Regions from separate parts of the Glutamicibacter sp. BW77 genome, predicted to be linked through region 3. Evidence: riboswitches for the same ligand, from Rfam matches in the RefSeq annotation. Region 3 holds a riboswitch; each other region holds the start of a gene.

Region 1 (5,821 bases), on a different contig from region 3:
CAACGCTCCGGAGCGCACCAGCTGGGTGACCTTGGTGCCGAGTCCGGAGAACATGGCGGCAAACTCGCAAGCAATGTAACCGCCACCGATAATCACCAAAGACTCTGGCAGTTTGTCCAGACGCATGACGCTATCGGAGGTGTGCACCGCGTCAAGTTCGATACCTTCGATATTGGGCATGCTGGGGCGGGAGCCGGCGGCAATGACGAGCTGTTTGGCGGAGATCGTCGTGCCATCCTGAGCGGTCAGCGTATTGTCTTGCCCTAAGGTGACGTACTGGGAGATGAGTTCGACGTTTTCTAACCGTTCGCGGTAGTCCTCACCGCCGGAGGAGATCGCGTCAATTCGGCCAAAGATTCGATCACGCATGGCTGGCCAGTCAACATTCTCTACCGACATTTTCACGCCGAGACGTGCAGCCTCCTCCACACCGCGCGCCAGATGGGCCGGGCGAACAAACATCTTCGTCGGGATACACCCAACGTTCAGGCAGGTCCCGCCGAAGGTTGAGCCTTCGGCGATAGCCACCTTCTTGTCATCCCAGTAATTGGTAATTAGCGAGTTGCCCGAACCCGAGCCAATAATAGCGAGATCTACGTTGTGCGAAGTCATGGACTCATCGTAATTCAGCGCGAGAGGCTGGACCGAGTTTTCGCCTCGAAGCGAAGCTAGGTTACTTCGCTTCGGCCGGGATATCAGATAGTTGCGGACTTTGCGGCACTACCAGGACCGGACGGCTTTGTTTGTGGCTCAGCGCGACCGCGATTGACCCGTCCATGAGCTCTTCCATGCGGCTACGTATCCCCGGTCGCCGGGTGCCAATGGCGATTAGCTGGGCGTCGAGCTGCTCGGCAACACGAGCCAATGCCTTGGCAGGATCTCCAGCGACGCTGCGAGCTTCCCAGCGCACGTTGTGGCCTTCGAAGGACGCGGTGAGTTGTGCAGCCAGATCTGGAGAGAAATCCTGTGGGATCTGTTCTTCGCCGTCGAAAGTGGTGTCGGCGATGATTTCTCCGGTGGGTAGCCGCTCGGTGACAAAACGTCCGGAATCTACGTAGATGCACATGATTTTTGTGTCAGTAGGCGCAGCCAGTCCAATGACGGCTTCCAGCACCGAAGGCGACTGTCCAGGCTCAACACCAACGAGAAAAATACGCTCGGTCATCTGTACTCCCACTGATCAGGCCGAGTTGATCTTCGGCTTCACTCACGACTTACTTTCGCCGTTAAACCCATTATGACAGGGAGTTTCTGCGTTGTCTGCAACATTCTAGAAACGTCTTGAGCTCCCTTACTGGCCTAGGCTAAACCGGCTGGAAGGCACGCTGTTGGGGTCCCGCAAGTTATCCGGAACCCAAACATGCTCGCGCTCGAAGTTAGCCGTGATGATGCCGCGAGTGTGAATGCTTGTGCTGATACCGGTCGTGATGCGCCAATTTTTTCAGGTTAATGTGGCGCTTGACCGCTGGGTAGTACCCGTTGAGATAACCGGTGGTGGTTGGGTGCAAGTTGAACGGGTCTTCAAGGTTAGCCAGATTAAAACTGATCCAGGATTGGGTGGCACCCACCCCATGGTTCATAAACGCTCCGGTCACCGAAACGAAGGAGCTATCCGTGCCTTTGGTGGCAGCCTTGATAGTTCGATTAAGCGTGTCCCCTAACTTATTCAGTGCCCGTGCGTTCTTGGCCGTGATCAATGGCTGGTCGCCGTGAGAACTGGTGAACAACCGCGGATAGCCCAGCACGAGGATCTTTGCGCCGGTGGCCGCATCGATCTGTTTGAGTGTGGATCGCACATCCGCACGCAGTGCCGGCATGGACGCGTAGCCGAGTTTCAGCATCCCCTGGCATTTCTCTGCGGTGCTCCCACTGGCACAGGCTGCGACGGTTTCACCCCACTGCAAATTATTTCCACCCAAGGTGAGGGTAACCAGATCTGCTTCCGCCAGTTGTGGAGCTACCCCGGCCGCGACCTGAGCAATCTGTGCAGTGTTAAAGCCTGTGCAGGCCGCATCGGCGGTGAGTTTGACGCCAGGTAACTGATCGATATTGGTTACGTGTGACGGGCCGGTGGTTTGCAGACAACCGTCGAAGGGACCGGGCTTAATAGATCCCGAGCCAAAGCCGGCAGAATACGAATCACCCAAATTTACGTAGTTGATCACCACGGTACTATTGCTTCGCGTGGTTGGTGCAAGTGCCGTGGCCGGTGCCATGCCTGCCAACAGAAGGCCGGCACTGGCGATGCCGGCGGTGATAAGCGTCAATAATCTGGACTTCTTGATGCCGTTCATTGGATTGTCCCCTGTTTACAGCGTGCGCTGTGTCTGGAACACCGCGCAAATTGCCCGTACTGCCGGGCCACCATCATAGGATTACGACTTTGACGGCAAATTCCCGAAGCCCTTGATCCCCACGATCTAGGGCTACCACCGGGCAAAATACGGCACCGGATGACGCACACGCAACCAGGTTGAGCCCTGTGTCTACGTTTGCCATATTCTACGCCGAACATTCATGCCGGTGAAGGTCAATGCCGAGTTCTATGTATGCGACAAATATTGGTCAAGCTAAAGTGTCGGTGCACTGGTTTATGCTGTTTATCAGGTTCAAGAGCCGTAGTCCTAAGTACCTGGCTGACTACGCGGCAACCCTCCTCCATCAGTGGGGTGCCCCAGGGGAAGAACCGGTCCGCGGTGAACATCCGAGGACAAGTTGATGAAAGGAACCACCATGTCTCATTCCGAGCTAATTGACGCGTATGGGTTGCCACAAACCGAGCTGGCAGCCAAAAATTCTAGGCTGGCCTGGGAACGCCGGTGGACCGCGGTGCTACTAGAGCACAACTACACTCCGGCGGGGCTCTACGATAATAAGTTTTCCCAGTTTATGGGCTTGAACAGTGTCAGTCGCGGACTGCTTCACGGGACCTCTGCATTGCGTCCTGAGCTCTGGCGCGACTATGCGCAGCGGTGGGAAAAAGTTGGGATGAACCCCGAATTATTTGCCTTGATTCTTTCGCTGCTACCGGACGCAGTGGACACCGCCTTGCGAGCTGCGTCGGATCTGACCGCTGAGTTCGCGCTGCATGACCGGTTGCGCACTCTAAATATCGATGGCGGGCTGTGGGGTTGTGACAGCCAACAGCTGATCCCCGAACAGTGGGCCGACTTTCCATATCTGGTTCAGAAGGTCGGTCCAACCCGAGCCTTGAGGTGTTTCCTCAGCGCCGGCCGCGACCAGTAATCACGCGGCCAGTAACAACTAAGTAGGGCGTTAACCCCAACACTTGATGCCCGGCACTTGGCGCCGGGCATCAAATTTTGAACAGTATTTAGCGCAGCACCACGGTGCGGTTGCCCCAGAGGAACACCCGTCCCTCACAGTGCCACTTCACCGCATTGGACAGCGCCTTGGCCTCGGTATCGCGCCCGGCGATCACCAAGTCCTCGGCGGTGTAAGTGTGGTCCACCTCTTGGACCTGCTGGGCGATAATCGGCCCCTCATCGAGCTCTGCGTTCACATAGTGCGCCGTAGCTCCCACGGTCTTCACCCCGCGGTCCCAGGCCTGGTGGTACGGCTTGGCTCCTTTAAAGGAAGGCAGGAAGGAGTGGTGGATATTAATGGTGCGTCCCGAAAGCTTGGTGGATAGCTTATCGGAGAAGATCTGCATATAGCGCGCGAGCACCACCAGTTCGGTGCCGGTCCTCTCGATGATCTCTTCCAGCTTCGCTTCGGCGGCAGGCTTGGTGTCCTTGGTGACCGGGATGTGGTGGAAGGGGACCTTGTGCCATTCCACCAGCGAACGGTGATCAGGGTGGTTAGAGACCACACCAACAATGTCGATAGGCAGCGAGCCGGTGTGCGCACGGTGCAACAGGTCGTTGAGGCAGTGCTCAAATTTAGAGACCATGATGAGCACTTTGGTGCGTTGTCCGCGCTCACGAAGCTGCCAATCCATCTGGCGCTCGGCGGCGATTGGCGCAAATTCTTCGCGCATCTTTTCCAGCAGGCCAGGGACGTCATCCCCGGAGAAGTCCACACGCATGAAGAGGCGTTGGGAGGACATATCGTCATACTGTTTCAGTTCAACGATGGTGCGTTCGTGTTCTACTAAAAAGCCGGTGACATCGTGTGCGATGCCCATGCCCTCGGGGCACTGCAACGTCAGTATGTGTCGGATCTGGTCGCCCATCAAGGTCCTTCCGTGGTTCGTCTTTGAAACCTAGTGCAGGCAACTATTGGGTCGGTCCAGTTTGGACCGACCCAACGGTTGCAGCCATTCTCCCAAGCGAACTTGGTAGGTGGTGATCGTTCTGTGGCTAGATTACCGGTTCCGAAGCAAACTCGTTCATTGCGTCGACCAACCAATGCACCACATGCTCGGTGAATGAGGCGCGTGGCATCAGGTACCAACCATTTTCGGTGGTGCGCCAGAGCAGGATGGGCACGTTAGCCAGCGTGGTGGTGATCGCCTGGTTGACCGCAAAACTGCGTGGGTGTAGGTCTGCCGGGCAGCTCTTGCGAAGCACCAAGGATGCTGCCTGACCGGTGAGCTCGAGCACCGTACGGTTTGCCGACAGGTCGGTGACTTGGCCTTCATGCTCAGCCAAGGCAGCTTCCAAGGTGGGGCTCAGATCTTCACCGGCGGCGTTGAAGACCGAAAATTCGTCCGGCCCCAACCAGAGCACCGCGGTGCCTGACACGTCTCCGGACACTTGACCGACCTGTTGCGGCAAGCCCACACCGGTAGCCTGTGCCAGAGCTTGATGGCCGGCGCTCCCCGGAACCGCACGCAGCGAGATCTGGGTGGAGAAAGCAATCTCGCGTAATGCGACGGCGCGTTGCCCGGTGACGGTGGCCGCGGCCATGAGCTGATCGAGGTGCGCTGCCGGTGAGCGGCGTAGCTCGGTGGTTGATTCGATAACACTGTGCTTAGCCATCTCGGCGGCTGCCTTCCGGATCGTAGAGGACGGTTTCTGAAACCACCACGTCGACCAGCTGGCCGCCGTATGGGGTTTTGAGCACTTCGCCGATGCGATTGCGCCCGTTCTTGATTAGCGCCAGGCCAAAGGTGCGGCCCAGTGCCGGGGAGTTGTAGGAGCTGGTGACCCAGCCTTCCATTGGGGTGATCCCGTTTTCGCTCAGCGCTTGCGCGGAAACCAGGGCCGCACCTTCTGGCAAGCGCAAGGACTTGTCTACCGGCAACACGGAGACCAGCTGCTTGCGGTCCTCGCGCTGATTGTCCTGGCGGCTGAAGGAACGATTCCCAATGAAGTCCTTGAGCTTGGAAACAACCCATTCCATGCCGGCATCCTGCGGGGTCACCGTGCCGTCGGTGTCCTGGCCGACGATGATGAATCCCTTCTCGGCACGCAGCACGTGCATGGTTTCGGTGCCGTACGGGGTGATGTTGAATTCCTGGCCGGCGGCGTATACCGCTTCCCAGGTGCGCAATCCGTACCAGCTTGGCACCGCGATTTCGAAGGCCAGCTCACCGGAGAAGGAAATCCGACTGATCCGGGCCGGGGTGCCGTTCTCCAAGGTGGTGTCCACAAAGGCCATGAATTTGAAGGCCTCGTTGGAAACATCCAGGTGCGGTGCAAGCTTGGCGATCACCTTACGGGAGTTCGGACCAACCACCGCGACGGTGGCCAGCTGCTCGGTAACCGAGGTGAAGACGACATCCAGCTCAGGCCATTCAGTCTGCGCCCATTCTTCCATCCAGTCCAGCACATCTGCGGCGCCACCGGTGGTGGTGTGCATCAAGAAACGGTCCTCGGCCAGTCGCAGGGTCACCCCGTCATCGAAGATCATGCCG
Region 2 (5,821 bases), on a different contig from region 3:
CCACGGTTGCCACAGGGGCAACGATGCCCCTCGACTACTAAGGTTTGATGACCGAACTCGCCGGCAACACCAAAGCTGCCCCGTAAAATTCGATTATCAAAAATAATTGCGCCGCCAATGCCGGTGCCGAGCGTTAGGCAAACGCTGAGCTCTTCGCCGCGCGCGGCACCAAAACGGTGTTCCGCCCATCCAGCGGCATCCGCGTCATTGTTTAAGGTGATCTTGCGGTTCATTTTTGCTTCGAGACGTTCTAGCACCGGCTCATCGCGCCAGGCAAGATGAGGCGAGAAAAGAACGTGAGAGCCACTGCGATTGATCCACCCGGCGGCTCCGATACCTACTGGTAGCTGCTGGTTACCATCGCTCAGCTCGTTAACTACGGCGGCGATAGCATCTTCGGTCAAGGCTGCATTCTGCCCCGGAGTGGGACGGAAACTTCGGCGCAGGATCTGGCCATTACCATCTACTATGCCCCCGGCAATTTTAGTTCCCCCGATGTCGATTCCGATCGCGAGGTTCTCGGCGGACATCGCATCCTCCCTATGAGTGAGCACTGCCTAGCGTTTAAGCTTTGAAGGACTTCTTACTGCTATCAACTATGGCCCGGTCCACTTCATGGAACCCCAGGGTGAAACCCACCGAGAGAACTAACGACTTGATGGCAATTTCGTCGAGTTCGTCCGCCACGTATATGAGCTGTACCGGGCCAGCAAGCACCAGCAACAACACGGCCCAAAGCCCATAAACCCATGAAGTTTTAGCCTGAGCCATCTGTGGGTAGCGTGAGCGCCGATAAATAGTGCGAAGTCCCAACACTAAGATTACGCCGGCAAGAATCGCGGCACCTAGAATGAAAAAATTACGTTGGGTGCGAATCAACGTCATGGTCACACCAATGAGGACACCGAGAATTGCAGACATCCACCAATTGGCAGAGCGTAGTTCCGACTGTTCAGCCCGTGGCTCACTTTCCGTCACGGAGCTCCCTTCGGTTATTTAGCGGCGTCGATTAACGTTGTTGACACTATTTCAAGGATACGCTTTGAAATTTATCTAGCTAAAACGGTCAGCCGCTCGTGGCTAAAATTTTCCCGAACGAACCGCTCACTGTCATTCAGAGTAAGAGAGTCCACGTGACTACGGCTGTCTGATCAGTCGTATTTTCCCAGCTGTGTGGCTCGCGGCCCGGAAAAGTCACGGTATCTCCTGCGTGCAATTCGATACGGTCCTCGGGCAACACCAAAGTGAATCCGCCAGAAATCACATGAAGCACTTCCACCTTGCAGTCCACCGAATATAGTTCGGCTTCACCCGAACCCTGTGGCGCAACCTCGGCCCTAATCATTTGCACACGTGTTTCGGTGCGTGGGGTGACAAGTTGTTCGGTGATTCCCTCACCACCTAGGGCAATGCGTGGTGCTTCTTGAAGCCTGACTAGTTTTGTTTCGGGCACAGAAAAAAGTTGGCCAATTTCTATTCCCAACACATCGCAGAGCTTGAGCAATGTCGACACGGATGGGCTTGTCAGGTCCCGTTCGACCCGAGACAAGAAACCTTTAGTCAGCCCAGACATTTCGGCGACTTGGTCGATTGTTAGCCGGCGCGTTTGTCGTACGCCTCGCAAACGGGCGCCAATATTGATCGCTGCGCCGGTGGGTTCTACGGGCAGTGTTTTCATGAGCTCCCACCATTTTTGTTGCCAAGACGCCACGGGTTGGTGGTCCTCGGTCACAGATGTGGCCAAACCATTCTGATCCGACCCTTACATTGGGCAAGTTTACCAATATGCAACCGGGCCCCGACTTAAGCAGTCGCTGTTCAGATAACCTCACGATCTTAATGTCGTTTCAGCCCTGTCCATTGGACGCGACTGAAATTAGACTCGGCGCATGGACACCATCAATGATCCGTCCGCCCAAAGGCTTCGCGCCTATTTAAATGAGGCACGTAGCACCGTGCTTTGGAAGTGCGAGGCGCTGAGCGAAGAATTGGCCCGCCGTCCGATGACGCCTACCGGCACCCATATGCTTGGCATCGTGCACCACCTAGCTGTGACCGAATATGGTTACTTTGGTGAATGCTTGGGGCTACTCCCTAACGATGATCATGTACTCGAATTGCTGCAAAGTGAGGATTCACAAATCGATTTTTTGCCTCCGGCAGATTATTCGGTTCAAGACGTGCTAGAGCTGTACCGAAAATCCGTCGCCTTCGCCGAAGCGGCGTTGGATAATTTAGAGTTAGCTTCTCCGGCCGTCATCCCTTGGTGGTCCATTCATCGCCACAGCACCGTAGAACATCTCATCGTGCATATGATCGCGGAGACCTCCAGGCACGCCGGACAGCTTGATATAGTTCGTGAGCTGCTCGACGGTCAGGTCGGCCTTCGTGAACAGGCTCTAAATCTCCCAAGTTACAGTTCCGCTCAATGGCAAGAGCAATATTCGCATTTGCAACAGCTTTCGCAAGAGGTAGTCCAGCGTAAGTAGAGCGCTGAGCGGTTCGTCCTCGGCGAGCGCAGGGCCGGTAAACCTAGTATTACGTAGCACTACGTGGGCGCAGCTGGCGTCGGTGTAGCATCGTAATGTTGCTTCACGAGATGCGGCGCCAAGCTCCGACTGGCCGCGCACCAACCCCAGGTTCATGGGTGGTTCGGATGAAGAAGCGGTCCGTGCGCCGACCGGCTGCGGGCAAGAGCTCTCTTGAGGGTACGTGTTGCCATGAGTATCAATGTTCTTCCGATTATCGATCTGCAAACCGGTCAAGTGCAGTTTCCACTGCATGGTCTCTGGGTTAGTTATTTTGTCACCAATCCTCGACGGCTGGCCGAATCCCTGACTCGTACCGTACGAACCCCCAGTTTTGATGTGTCCCGAGAAGAACTCTCTGTTTTTATCGCCGTCACCGGGCATAATCACGGTATCCCCCACGTATTTAGCCTTGCCAAATTCCCAGCTTTCACTTCGCTCACTAAACTGAACAGTTGAACCTACCTCGGATCATTAGCCTGCCCGCTAGATCCACTCTGTCTCAGGAGACTCATCCCCGTGATGACCCAAAGCTCAACACCCCAGCCCACCAAGGTACAAATACGTCGTTGGCGTAAATATATGGCCGACGAAGTCGCCGAAGGTGCGATTTACCGTGAACTAGCGGTAAAACGCACCGGGCAAGAACACCAGATTCTGCGCGGACTGGCGGAAGCCGAAGAACGCCATGAAAACTACTGGCGTGCAAAACTAGGCGAACACGCCCGCCCGGTCCGCCCCTCGTTGCGACGGACTATGTTGCGTTTCATGGCCCGCCATTTTGGTTCCGTCTTTGTCCTGGCGCTAGCCCAGCGCGCCGAAGGAAATTCTCCTTACGCCACCGATCAAGATGCGGCCCCGCAAATGGCTGCAGATGAACAGGTCCATGAGGAGGTTGTTCGGGCCTTGGCAACCGCGGGTCGCACCCGACTATCTGGCAACTTCCGCGCAGCAGTTTTCGGAGCCAACGATGGTCTCGTTTCAAATTTGGCGTTGGTTATGGGTATTGGCGCTACCGGGGTGGCGTCTTCGTTTGTGCTCTTCTCCGGTATTGCCGGTTTGCTGGCAGGTGCGCTGTCCATGGCAGCCGGCGAGTTCGTCTCGGTGCGTTCCCAGCGCGAGCTGCTCTCCGCATCACGTCCCACTCAGGTCACACTCTCTGCGGCTCAGAATCTAGATTTGGACGCGAACGAATTGGTCTTGATTTATAAGGCCCGAGGAATGAATGATGAGGATGCAGAGCACCGTGCCGCCGAACGCATGGGTCTGTTCACCTGTGACTGCAACCCCTCGTTCTCGCTCCACCCGGAAGTGCGCTCGGCTGAACTTGAACGCGAACATGAGGAACTTGGTTCGGCTCCGGGAGCGGCCATGTCTTCCTTTATGTTCTTTGCCTCTGGCGCAGTCATCCCAATTCTTCCCTATATCTTTGGACTCTCCGGTCTTCCTGCGGTGATTGTTGCCGTGGTCTTGGTCGGCATTGCGTTGCTTCTCACCGGAGGTATCGTTGGTTTGCTCTCCGGGGCTTCCCCAGTAAAACGTGGCATGCGCCAGCTCGCCATTGGTTTGGGTGCTGCTGCGGTTACGTACTGTCTGGGTCTGCTCTTTGGAACCTCGGTAGCGTAGCGCTCACTGCCTATCTGGCCGCCGCCCAAGGTGGCTGCGGCCAGAAGCTTTTTTAGAACCGTGTGCGGCGACGCAACGGGGTCATGGTTTCAATGAATGCGACCGCTTCGTCCACGGTGTCTACCAACGCAATTCGGTCTTCCATGGCCCGGCCAACTGCCAGCGCTTGGAGCAGTGGCCAGACCGGTAGTTCTTCGCGCCAATGTTTTTCTCCGACCAAAACGATAGGGGTGACGCGCGCACCGGTCGCATAATAGTTCTCGCAGGCATCTTGGAATATTTCTTGGACGGTCCCGGCAGCGCCTGGCAACACTATGATTCCGCCGTTTGATTGTTCGAGCAAGATCGCTTCGCGAATGGAATTCGTGAAGAACTTGGCAATATGTGTGGCAAAGAGGTTTGGTGGCTCATGTCCATAGAACCAGGTGGGCACGCCCAACGAATGATTCTTGCTAGGAAATTGCTCACGCACTCGTACCGCCGCGCGCGCCCACATAGTGCGATGGCGGATAGCGTCGGGTGCCTGCGCCAAAATATCCAAGGCGGCAACGATGTCTTGGGGCTCATAATCGGCAAGCCAAGCACCTGCATTAGCTGCTTCCATCGCACCGGGGCCCCCACCGGTCACAATCGAGTAACCCTTACGCGTGAGAGTGGTCCCAAGCTGAACGGCATCGGCAAATTCTTGGGTTCCTCGTTGTACCGCATGCCCACCCATGACACCAATCATCGGGGTGTTGGCGAAAACTCCGTCGTACACCGCATTTATCATTGCCTGCCCAATATGGTGGTCATGCAATGTGGTAGCCATAGCGGTGTCGTCGGTAGCAAATTTCAGCGGTGGTTTAGATTGTGAATAGGTGTATATCTGCGCGTCAGGTACCTGCGCATAGGGCACTTCTTTGATCCCTGAATACAGTTCATACGGGGTATATAAATCGCGTTCGGAAATATCAAAAGGCAGTTGCACTCCACTACTCATGCAAAGCCCACCGGTAGCTTCAACCAGAGCACGCCCCTGGGAGGAGAACACACAATCGATAAAAAGACAGTCGGCTAGATCGAGGGTACCCAGGAGCGAATCTCTTGTCTGCAAATCAACCCGGTGTACACGCCAGTTCCTGGCACGTGCCATCTGGGTCTCGAGAGCTTCGGCGGCTAGCCTGTCGAATTCCACCAGAGTGGTGATATTTACTGTACGGGCGGGGATATAAGGCCACACTTGAGACATGTAACTAAGCTACCGCGAATACGGGTGATTGTTCACAGTTAGGGTTCTCAACTTCCACCAGCGCGCTGAACGTGAAACGATGAGAGGATGACTGATTCTGTGCCACCACTCATCGACGCAAGGCACCTACTGGCGTACTTGGGCGACGTTCCATTCTTCTTCGGGCAACAGCTCGCTAAAAAAGACGAATCGGTAGTTGACGTCGCTTTTGATGAAAGTAGCAGCGTCATCTCCGGCACTATCTTGGAAGATGACCAGCAGTTTGTCTCCACTATCACCGTAGTTCGAAGCGCAACTGGCTGGACCGTGGAAAGTACCGACTGCAGTTGTAACAAAGGATCGGTCTGCCCTCATGTCGCGGCTCTTGCGCTGACTGCGAATAAGATTGCGAACCAACCACGTCCTTCAATGGCCGAGACGAAAAGAACCGCTTCCG
Region 3 (5,821 bases):
TCATTGTTCGCCTTGATGCCGTAGCCAAAACAAATATGCGCCACGGTCTCAGCCTTCAATCCTTCGCAGGCGCGTTCCAGAGCGGCCACGCCCCAGTCGGCTACCTCGTCGAAGAAGACATTGAACGCCGGCTCGTCAAACTGGATGACATTCACCCCAGCGGCTTCCAACTCCTTGGCTTCCTGGTTCAGGATGGCAGCGAACTCCCAGGCCAGCTTCTCGCGGCTGCCGTAGTAGCCGTCATGCAAGGTGTCCACCATGGTCATCGGACCGGGCAGGGTCCACTTGATCTGGCGGTCGGTTAGCGTGCGCAGGAACTTCGCATCCTCTACGAACACCGGAGCCTTGCGCTCCACTGCGCCGACCACGCTGGGCACATTTGCCTCATAGCGGTCACGGATCAGCACGGTCTGGTTGTTTTCGAAATCAACGCCTGAGAGGTGCTCGATGAAGGTGGTGACGAAGTGCTGGCGGGTCTGCTCGCCATCGGAAATGATGTCGATGCCGCGGCGGGTCTGCTCCAGGACCGCGGCGCGCATCGCGTCCTGCTTGCCCTCGATGAGTTCTGCGCCTTCGAGCTTCCACGGGGACCAGAGGGTCTCGGTTTCAGAAAGCCATGAAGGCTTGGGCAGGGAGCCGACGATAGAGGTGGGAAGCAGGGAATTGGTCATAATTGGTCCTTCGGATTCCTAAGATAATTGATTAGGCGGTGGGGACTGCGCAGTTGGCAGCCCAGGATTCGAGCAATTGGCGATTCGGGGTGATGAAATGCTCTTCGGTGAACTTGCCTTGGATCTTGCCCAATTGGGTTCGCTCTTCGCGGTCATAAAAAACGCGGGTAGGGGAGAAGTCCTGGGCGCCGAGACTCGGGTGGTACACAGCAGGCGCTGCCGAATTGGCGTTGTAGATCTCGGGGCGGTAGATCTTCTGGAATGTCTCCATGGTGCTGATCAGGCTGATCAGCTGCAGATTGGTGTAGTCGTTGAGCAGGTCGCCACGGAAGTAGAACGCCAGCGGTGCCACGGCACCTGGTGGCATGAAGTAGCGCACGCTCAAGCCCATTTTTCCGAAGTAGGCGTCGGTCAATGAATTCTCATCCTGTTGGTATTCCAAACCGAGCACTGGATGGCTGTTGCCGGTGCGGAAATAGGTTTTGGAAGTCGAGACGCTGATGCAGACCACCGGCAACTGGGCAAAACGCTCACGGTACGCCTGTGAGTTCAAGAAATGCTGGAAGAGCTGCCCATGGAGATCGCCAAAATCTTCCGGAAGCACCGGGGCTCCGCTGTCATTACACGAAGCTGGAAGCACCACGCTGAAGTCGTAATCGCGGACATAAGAAGAAAAATTATTGCCGACTATTCCCTGGGTTCGAGTGCCGGTGAGTTTATCCACGATCGTGGTTTCAAGCACTTCTAAAAGAGGAAATTGCTGGTCGGTATTATCGGCAGAAAAATGCACATTTGCGGAAATGATTTCCAGTTCAAGAGAATAGCGGTCGCCCTGGGGATTGTCCCAGTGAGCCAAGGAATTGAACCGGCGGTTGATCATCGTCAGGGCATTGCGCAGGTTCTCTTCGCGGCGCTCTCCACGCGCCAAATTGGCGAAGTTCGTGGTGGTGCGCGAATTTGTCGAAGGGGAGTAATTCTCGTCGAATTTAGTGGTGTTAATGCTGAAATTTAATGCGTCTGCCATGATGGCCAATCTGTATTTGGGAGGCCTGGGCAGGCCGAGGGGAAGTCGTTGCGTCAATCATGCAGGGTGATTCTTGATATCGGGTAACTCGATATAACTATGGATTGATATAGACTCTGGCTATGGTTCAGGGAACAAATGGATTGACGCTGCAGCAACTTCGTTATTTCGTGGCGGTCGCCTCCGAGGGGTCCATCTCCGCGGCGGCCGACCTCATTTACGTCGCACAGCCCAGCATGTCCTCAGCGATGAAAGAGCTTGAATCACGAGTCGGGCGCACCTTGCTGATGCGCTCGGCCAGGGGAGTAACGCTCACCGCCGAAGGCGCAGAATTCCTCGGCTACGCCCGGCAGGTGCTCGAGCAAGTGGAGCTTCTCGAGCATCGCTATCTCGGTCGCCCCTCGGCCCGGCGGCTGCTGGGCGTCTCCACCCAGCACTACTCCTTTTCGGTGGATGCTTTTGTTCGGATGGTGCAGGCCAGCGGGGCCGAGGAATACCAGTTTTCGCTCCGCGAGACGCGCACCGAACAGATCATCGAGGACGTGCGCACCCTGCGCAGCGACATCGGGATCCTGTACCGCAACGACTTCAACCGGAAGGTCATCGACAAGCTGCTGCGCGAGTCCCGGCTGGTATTCCACCCGCTGTTCCTGGCCGATCCGCACATTTTCATCTCGCGCAGCAACCCGCTGGCCACCCGAACCCAGGTCACGCTCGAAGACCTCGAAGACCTGCCCCGGCTGACCTTCGACCAGGGCGCGAATAATTCCTTCTACTTCGCCGAGGAGGTGCTCTCCACGCGCTCCAGCCAACGCGAAATCCAGGTCTCGGACCGCGCCACCATCTTCAACCTCATGATCGGCTTGGGCGGGTACACGATCTCCACCGGCATCATCAGCGACGAGCTGGACCCCTCCATCGTGGCCATCCCGCTAGCGATCGAGGAGCGCATCGAGATCGGCTGGATTGATCACGCTGCCATTCCGCTCACCGACCAGGCCCAGCGCTACCTGCAAGAAGTGCGAACGGTGGTCGCCAGCTTCGGGGTAGAAGTGCTTGGCTGAGCCGCCAGCAGCGTAACCCCCGGTCATCGAGCACCGGCACATCGTCACAAACTTCCAACAAAACCTCTACATCACGCCGATTCATCTCAAAAGGTCGCGTCATAAAGTGCTGCCGGCCACCTCGTCATCATGACAACGAGAAGTCATATGAAGCCTGGCGGCCTTGTATGAAGCCGGCCGCCCGATACCGCTTGCACCGTTTGCGTCCCATGGCCAACCATGGAGGAACAACAAACCATCAAGAGCGACTAAGAGATCTGGCTCGTTGACGTCGCAGCAACCATCGGGAAACCGAAAGGTGCTAATGCCAGGAACGATGGAGCAGTTCCGAACGCGTTTTTGCGTACTGTGCTTCGTGCCGCCGCACGATGCCAATCGGTGCACTCCCTCGCAGATAATCGAGGAGGAGCCATGAGCCAGGAAACCGACGCGGTGCACGCAGGGTACCGCCCGAGCGGAGACTTCCGCCCGATGCTGCCGCCGCTGCACAATTCCGCAGCCTACCAATTCGCATCGCATGCCGAAGCGATCGAGAAGTTCGCCCTGCGCCAGGCCGGCTTCACCTACTCGCGCACCGGCAACCCCACCGTTTCGATTCTCGAACAGCGCGTGGCCGCCCTGGAAGGCGGGGCCCACGCGGTGGCCACCGCCACCGGGCAGGCAGCCGTGGCCTTGTCCCTGCTGGCCCTGACCCAGGGACCCAAGCACATTGTGGCCTCTTCCTCGCTGTACGGCGGCACCGTGGACCTGTTCACCGACACCTTCGCCGACTTCGGCATCCGCATCAGCTTTGTCGACCAGGCCGACCCGTCCGCCTGGGCCGCTGCCATTGAGTCGGACACCCGGGCGTTCTTCTTGGAGTCCGTCTCCAACCCGCTGTGCACCGTGGCCGATCTGCCCGCCATCGCGGCGATCGCCCACGAGCACAACATCCCGGTGGTGGTCGACAACACCCTGGCCACCCCGCTGAATATTCGGCCTCTGGAACTCGGTGCCGACATCGTGGTGCACTCGGCCACCAAGGGCCTGGCCGGTCACGGCTCGGTGCTCGGCGGGGTAGTGGTGGACTCGGGGAAATTCGACTTCTCCGATGCCGCCCGCTGGCCGCAGATCGCCGCCCCGCGGGTGCGGCTGAACAACACCTCGCTGCTTGAGCGCCACGGACCGGCCGCCTACGCAATGCTGGTGCGTTCCAAGTTCCTGCACGATCTGGGCCCGACCCTGGCCCCGGCCAGCGCCCAGGGCATCCTTGCAGGCATCGAGACGCTGCCGGTGCGCGCCGCCCACGTGCAGCGCAGCGTCACCAGGCTGATCGACGCGCTTGCCGAGTATCCGGGCATTGCCGCCATCCACCACCCTGCGCTGCCCGGCCACCCGAGCCACGAGCTGGCCAAGAAGATCACGCCCAAGGGCACCGGCTGCGTGCTGGCCATCGAGCTGGCCCACCCGGCCCTGGTTTCCCCGGTAATCGATGGGCTCAAGCTGATTTCCCTGGCCGCGAATGTGGGGGACACCCGCACCATGGTCTCCCACCCGGCGACCATGACGCACTGCCGGCTCTCGGAGCAGCAGCTGGCCGACGCCGGCCTGAACACCTCCACCCTGCGCCTGTCGGTCGGTCTGGAAGACCCCGCCGACCTGCTCGCCGACCTCACCCAGGCACTGGATCTGGCATTGGACCAGGCCCTGGCCCCACAAACCCAAGGAGCATGATGACTGGCTTCAACACCCTCGCCGTGCACGCCGGCCAGCACAAGGATCCGCACACCGGGGCGGTCGTGCCCCCGATCTACCAGACCAGCACCTTCATCCAGGACGGCATCAACGTGCTGCGTTCCGGGCATGAATACTCCCGCGGCTCGAACCCCACCCGCGACGGATTCCAAGAGCAGCTCACCGCACTGGAAGGCGGGACCGCCGGATTCGCCTTCGCCTCGGGCATCGCCGCCGAAGACGCGCTGCTGCGCGCAGTGCTGGAACCGGGCGACCACATCATCCTGGGCGCCGACGGCTACGGCGGCACCAACCGGCTGATCTCCAAGCTGCACGGCAAATGGGGGATCACCTCTTCCGCGGTGGACATCACCAGCCTGGATTCGGTGCGCGCCGCGGTGCGCCCGAACACCGCGCTGCTCTGGGTGGAGACCCCGTCCAACCCGCTGCTGGGCATCGCCGACCTGGCCGGCTGGGCAGCCATCGCCCGCGAGCACGGCGCCCTGCTGGTGGTGGACAACACCTTCGCCACCCCGTACCTGCAGCGGCCGCTGGATTTCGGCGCCCACGCGGTGGTCCATTCCACCACCAAGTACATCGGCGGGCACTCCGATGTGCTCGGCGGGGCCGTCATCGTGGCCGATCACCATTTCCGTGGCCAAACGCTGTCCGAAGCCGTCGGCTACCAGCAGTTCGCCGGCGGCGCGGTGGCCGGACCGCAGGATTCCTACCTGGCAGCCCGCGGCTTGAAGACCTTGGGCCTGCGCATGGAACGCCACTGCGCTTCGGCGGACAAGCTGGCCCGCTGGCTCGATGCGCAGCCCGAGGTCACCCGGGTCTACTACCCGGGGCTGGAAAGCCACCCCGGCCACGAGCTGGCCAAGCGCCAGCAGCGTGGTTTTGGAGGCATCGTCTCGCTGCAACTCACCAATGAAGCAGCGGCCCGCGCCTTCGCCGAATCCATGGAGTACTTCCAGCTCTCGGTCTCTCTGGGCGGCGTCGAATCCCTGGTCTGCTACCCGCGCGAAATGACCCACGCCTCACTGATCGGCACCGAGCTGGAAATCCCGGCCAACCTGGTCCGCCTTTCGGTGGGCATCGAGGAACCGGAGGACCTCATCAACGATCTCACCGCCGGGCTGGCCGCCGCACGCTCCGCTGTCATGAACGTCCCACGCCCCGCCATGGCTTCCGCCTAGTTATCCACATTCGTCAGCAGCACAACCCCAACATTGCGCGAAGGCACCATGCTGTGTTCATGACAGCATCCATGAACGCAGCCTTGAGGCAGCTGGCGGAGGCAGCCAGCTTGGTCGCCTCCGCCACGGCAGCGCTCGCCCAGCCAGATC

The links. A riboswitch is a leader RNA that binds a small molecule or an ion and turns the genes downstream of it on or off. The one in region 3 is predicted to bind S-adenosylmethionine.
Region 1: another riboswitch for S-adenosylmethionine. It lies ahead of CIK74_RS09225 (hypothetical protein); the one in region 3 lies ahead of CIK74_RS12460 (aminotransferase class I/II-fold pyridoxal phosphate-dependent enzyme).
Region 2: another riboswitch for S-adenosylmethionine. It lies ahead of CIK74_RS00425 (hypothetical protein); the one in region 3 lies ahead of CIK74_RS12460 (aminotransferase class I/II-fold pyridoxal phosphate-dependent enzyme).

The regions. Positions count from the first base shown of each region.
Region 1 covers NZ_NRGT01000057.1:190,651-196,471, forward strand. Annotated here, with positions in the region: gene CIK74_RS09210 (mycothione reductase) at 1-612, opposite strand, end outside; gene CIK74_RS09215 (universal stress protein) at 674-1,165, opposite strand; gene CIK74_RS09220 (GDSL-type esterase/lipase family protein) at 1,377-2,294, opposite strand; SAM riboswitch class IV at 2,608-2,723, shown strand; gene CIK74_RS09225 (hypothetical protein) at 2,734-3,246, shown strand; gene purU (formyltetrahydrofolate deformylase) at 3,335-4,195, opposite strand; gene soxG (sarcosine oxidase subunit gamma family protein) at 4,323-4,943, opposite strand; gene CIK74_RS09240 (sarcosine oxidase subunit alpha family protein) at 4,936-5,821, opposite strand, start outside.
Region 2 covers NZ_NRGT01000006.1:51,943-57,763, forward strand. Annotated here, with positions in the region: gene CIK74_RS00405 (ROK family protein) at 1-530, opposite strand, end outside; gene CIK74_RS00410 (hypothetical protein) at 565-978, opposite strand; gene CIK74_RS00415 (helix-turn-helix domain-containing protein) at 1,115-1,678, opposite strand; gene CIK74_RS00420 (DinB family protein) at 1,890-2,489, shown strand; SAM riboswitch class IV at 2,591-2,703, shown strand; gene CIK74_RS00425 (hypothetical protein) at 2,721-2,987, shown strand; gene CIK74_RS00430 (VIT1/CCC1 transporter family protein) at 3,051-4,154, shown strand; gene CIK74_RS00435 (LOG family protein) at 4,207-5,385, opposite strand; gene CIK74_RS00440 (DEAD/DEAH box helicase) at 5,473-5,821, shown strand, end outside.
Region 3 covers NZ_NRGT01000073.1:21,223-27,043, forward strand. Annotated here, with positions in the region: gene CIK74_RS12445 (methionine synthase) at 1-671, opposite strand, end outside; gene CIK74_RS12450 (DUF1852 domain-containing protein) at 703-1,695, opposite strand; gene CIK74_RS12455 (LysR family transcriptional regulator) at 1,818-2,759, shown strand; SAM riboswitch class I at 2,992-3,082, shown strand; gene CIK74_RS12460 (aminotransferase class I/II-fold pyridoxal phosphate-dependent enzyme) at 3,171-4,472, shown strand; gene CIK74_RS12465 (cystathionine gamma-synthase) at 4,472-5,671, shown strand; gene CIK74_RS12470 (HNH endonuclease signature motif containing protein) at 5,731-5,821, shown strand, end outside.